Regions from separate parts of the Klebsiella grimontii genome, predicted to be linked through region 2. Evidence: predicted binding sites of a transcription regulator. Region 2 holds the regulator's gene; the other holds the start of a gene.
What was found. The regulator PurR, encoded in region 2, represses purine synthesis genes. The targets are predictions, from matches to a motif close to CANGCAAACGTTTGCNTG.
Positions count from the first base shown of each region.

Region 1: pyrD (quinone-dependent dihydroorotate dehydrogenase) is a predicted target of PurR. The motif match lies at 1,521-1,538, and genes of this name have one in related genera.

Region 1 is NZ_CP169721.1:3,688,801-3,691,258, forward strand. It holds gene zapC (cell division protein ZapC) at 1-246, opposite strand, end outside; gene pyrD (quinone-dependent dihydroorotate dehydrogenase) at 415-1,425, opposite strand; gene ssuE (NADPH-dependent FMN reductase) at 1,674-2,249, shown strand; gene ssuC (aliphatic sulfonate ABC transporter permease SsuC) at 2,306-2,458, shown strand, end outside.
Region 2 is NZ_CP169721.1:2,430,444-2,432,901, reverse strand. It holds gene ACE3MN_RS11540 (MFS transporter) at 1-460, opposite strand, end outside; gene ACE3MN_RS11535 (YnhF family membrane protein) at 626-715, opposite strand; gene purR (HTH-type transcriptional repressor PurR) at 1,012-2,037, shown strand; gene punR (DNA-binding transcriptional activator PunR) at 2,056-2,458, opposite strand, start outside.

The DNA.
Region 1 (2,458 bases), 1.3 Mb from region 2:
CAGCGCATTAAGTACTAATTCTGCGCGCTGTTCTTTTGTTAATTCGAGGTCGCGGCATTTTTCTTCAAATGAGAAATAGAGCGCAGCGTCATCAACGCAAAATCCGGAAGGCGCGAAGGCGTCGGGCGTCAACATCCGTCGGGCAAAACGCGACCTGAATAACATGCCATTGGCCAGATCGAGCATCATACGGTCATGCTCTTCATCGTAATACCAGCGCCAGTTATCGTCAGGTTTGATCCGCATTTCTACCCCCGTCCTCTTCCACTTCCATCTGTAATAAACAGGTAAACTGCTACAGAATATTTCCAAAATTAAGAAAAGACTAAAATGTTTAAATAAGCAACAATGAAGGAATATAAAACAACCAGGGCTATAAATAAAGCCCTGGTGAAGTATCAGAAGGGGAAAAGATTAGATATGGGTAACAATTTCTTTAATCAGCGGCGGACCTTTAAAAATAAATCCGGAATAAATCTGCACCAGCGTCGCTCCGGCGGCTATCTTTTCCCGGGCGGCAATCACCGAGTCAATACCGCCGACTCCGATAATGGGCAGACGGCCATTTAATTCCGCAGACAGCATACGGATAATTTCCGTACTCTTTAGCTGCAACGGACGTCCGCTAAGCCCACCGGTTTCATCACAATGTTTCATCCCCTGTACCAGCGATCGATCCAAAGTTGTATTGGTGGCAATCACGCCATCTATATTATGCCGGACTAAACTGTCCGCCACCTGGATCAATTCTTCGACGGAAAGATCCGGGGCGATCTTCACGGCCACAGGAACATATTTCTGATGCTTCTCTTGTAGCTCACGTTGCTTATTTTTAATACCAGAGAGCAAATCATCCAGCGCGTCTCCGTATTGTAAAGTACGCAAGCCTGGGGTATTCGGCGAAGAGATATTAATGGCGATATAGCCGGCATAAGCATAGATTTTTTCCATACAAATCAGATAATCATCTTTGCCTTGTTCTACCGGGGTATCTTTATTCTTGCCAATATTAATCCCCAGAATGCCGTCAAAATGCGCCTTTTTTACGTTCTCAACGAGGTTATCAACACCGTGGTTATTAAAGCCCATGCGGTTGATCAACCCTTCAGCATCGACCAGGCGGAAGATCCTTGGCTTATCGTTGCCCGGCTGCGGGCGTGGGGTCACGGTGCCAATTTCAATGGAACCAAAACCCATCGCGCCGAGCGCATCAATGCACTCGCCGTTTTTATCCAGCCCGGCGGCCAGGCCCAGCGGGTTCTTAAATGTGAGTCCCATACAGGTCACCGGTTTTGTCGGCACCTTCTGGCGAACCAACATTTCCAGTGGGGTACCCGAAACACGGCGTAATTGTTGAAAAGTGACTTCATGAGCGCGCTCAGGATCGAGCTGAAAAAGGGCTTTACGAACGAAGGGGTAGTACATGAACTCTCCTGGATTCCCGGTGTGCAAACCGGGGGCGTATTATGTGCGATCCACCCCGGAAAGGGAATTGACCTACGACAAAAAATCTTACCTCCGACGCAAACGTTTACTTTCGCCCCTTCCGTTATGCACTTTCTGACAATCCAACGCCGGATAAATCATTTAGGGAAATAAAAGCGCTCTGTCACACTGCAGCTAAATGTTATCAATTATAGATAAATGCGAATATTTAGTTATAAGGAGTGAGTATGCGAGTCATCACACTTGCGGGCAGCCCGCGTTACCCTTCCCGCTCCAGCGCGCTTCTGGAATACGCCAGAGAGACGCTCTCCGCGGCGGATATTGAAGTCTGTCACTGGCACCTGCAGAATTTTGCCCCGGAAGACCTGCTTTACGCTCGCTTTGATAACCCCGCCCTCCATGCGCTGAATGAACAGCTTGCCGGCGCCGATGGGCTGATCATCGCGACCCCCGTCTATAAAGCCTCTTTTTCCGGTGCGTTAAAGACGCTTCTGGACCTGCTGCCGGAACGCGCGCTGGAGGGAAAAATCGTTCTGCCGCTGGCTACCGGCGGAACCATCGCCCATATGCTAGCGGTGGATTACGCCTTAAAACCGGTACTCAACGCGCTGAAAGCCCAGGAGATCCTGCACGGCGTTTTTGCTGATGATAGTCAGGTCACGGATTATCAGCATAAACCGCAATTTACCCCGAATCTGCAGGGTCGCCTCGACCAGGCGCTGGAAACCTTCTGGCAAGCGCTGCATCGTCCCAGCAGCCGCGCGCCGGCGCTGAAAAATTTACAGCGGGTTGCGCATGTTTAAAAACCCGCGTTGATGCCCCTATCCAGGCAAAACGGTCAAGAATAAAGGAACACTTTATGGCGACGCTTTCGCAAAAATTCCTGATCCGCGTAGCCCCCTGGCTTTTGCCGGTCGGCAGCGTGATCGTCTGGCAATTCGCCTCCTCCGTCGGTTGGCTATCGACCCGTATTTTACCGTCGCCGGAAGGAGTGCTAAAAGCCTTCTGGACG
Region 2 (2,458 bases):
CACCCAGCCAGGTTGCTGCGGGTACGCCGCCGATGTTGGCGATCGTCAGCCCCATAAACATCGTCGCCACCGCGCTGGCCTGCTTATGTTTTGGCACCACGCTTGCCGCCACCACCGAGCCCAGGCCAAAGAAAGCGCCATGGTTAAGGCTGGTAATGATCCGCGACAGCAGCAGCGTGGTGTAATCCGGCGCAATGGAAGAGAGCACGTTGCCGAGGGTAAAAATCGCCATCAGAAAGATCAGCGCGTTTCTGCGCGCGCGGTGGGAGAGCAGCAGCGTCATCAGCGGCGCGCCAACCATTACGCCGATGGCATAGGTGCTAATCAGCATTCCCGCCGCCGGAATCGAAACGTCAACGCCTTTAGCGATAACCGGTAATAGCCCCATCGGGGAGAACTCGGTCGTGCCGATGCCAAAGGCACCGATCGCCAGCGCGAGCAGGGGAAAGTTGATTTTCATGCAGGGACTCCATCAGGCCGCCTTCCGCGACGGCATCTCATCAGAAGTCAAAAGCATGACATCAATCACAGAAAAACAAAAGTGAACGAAATGGCAAAAGATTTTTGCGAAAATGATAATAATAGGTGGAGTAAAAGGGAGAGCGGCCCCTCCCTTATCGCAGAACTAGTGCAGTACTGCGGTCAAACCTGCGGCAACAATCAAACCCAAAACAATAATCGTTGTTGTCAGCGAAAACTTTAAATTTGTATCCATCAATTTTTCCCCCTGATTATCCCCACATGAAAAGTGAGCTTGCTCATTTTTACACAGAATAGCGTAAAAATCTTCCGAGATTTAGAGTGATGCACATTTTTACTCTTCCCCTTTGCCCCAAGATCGGACAAAATCCCACGCTAATTTGAAAGCGTATCGGCCATTGACCCCTTCCTGTCGTTCTGTGTCGTTTTCCCGACGTGATGCCATGCTCAATTTTGGCGTCAGGGTGTGTACAGGCAAACGTTTACGTACCGATAAACAGACGATCAGGTCAAGGTCTGGAGTGAGAAGTAATGGCAACTATTAAAGATGTAGCGAAGCGCGCAAACGTTTCCACTACAACAGTGTCACATGTGATTAACAAAACCCGTTTTGTTGCGGAAGAGACGCGCAATGCGGTATGGGCGGCAATAAAAGAGCTGCATTACTCCCCCAGCGCCGTTGCCCGCAGCCTGAAGGTCAATCACACCAAGTCGATTGGTCTGCTGGCGACCAGCAGCGAAGCGGCCTATTTCGCTGAGATTATCGAAGCCGTTGAGAAAAGCTGTTTCCAGAAGGGCTACACCCTGATCCTCGGCAACGCGTGGAACGACCCGGAGAAACAGCGCGCCTATTTGTCAATGATGGCGCAGAAACGCGTCGACGGCCTGCTGGTGATGTGTTCCGAGTATCCGGAATCGGTGTTAAGCATGCTGGAAGAGTATCGCCATATCCCGATGGTGGTGATGGACTGGGGCGAGGCAAAAGCCGACTTTACCGATTCGGTCGTCGATAACGCCTTCGAGGGCGGCTATATCGCCGGACGCTACCTGGTTGAACGCGGCCATCGCGACATCGGCGTGATCCCCGGCCCGCTGGAGCGTAACACCGGCGCAGGCCGGCTGGCGGGTTTTATGAAAGCGATGGAAGAGGCGCAGATTAACGTCCCGGAAAACTGGATTGTACAGGGTGATTTCGAGCCGGAATCCGGCTACCGCGCCATGCAGCAAATTCTCGCCCAGCACCCTCGCCCAACGGCCATCTTCTGCGGCGGGGATATTATGGCGATGGGCGCCATCTGCGCCGCGGATGAAATGGGCCTGCGCGTGCCGCAGGATATTTCGCTGATCGGTTATGATAACGTGCGCAACGCCCGCTACTTTAGCCCGGCACTGACCACCATTCATCAGCCTAAGGACTCTCTTGGCGAAGCGGCCTTTAATATGCTGCTGGACCGTATCGTCAATAAGCGTGAAGTCTCGCAGTCGATTGAAGTCCATCCGCGCCTGGTCGAGCGCCGTTCCGTGGCCGATGGTCCGTTTGTCGATTATCGCCGTTAGCCCTGCTTGCGGCGTCGGTTATTCCGGCGCCCGCAGCCACTCCCGGTTTAGCGTTTCGCTATCGCCAAGATAATCCAGTAACCAGAGCAGCGCCGGCGAAGCGTCGCTTTGCTGCCACGTCAGGCAGCATGCGGCATCCGGGAAGGGGTTCTCCAGCTCCAGCGCCGTCCATTCGCCGCTATCCAGCCACGGACGCGCTAAATGCCCGGGCACCATACCGACGCACAGTCCGGCGGAGAGGCAGGTTTCAGAAGCATCCCAGTCCGGCACGACTACCCTCTTCTGGTTATCGAGCAGCCACGTGGTCCGCTTCGGCAGCGAGCGTGACGTATCCTCTCTGACCAGCGACGGCCAGTTGCGCAACACGTCATCGCTCAAAGGCCCCGCCATTTTTGCCAGCGGATGGTGGCTCGCAACGACG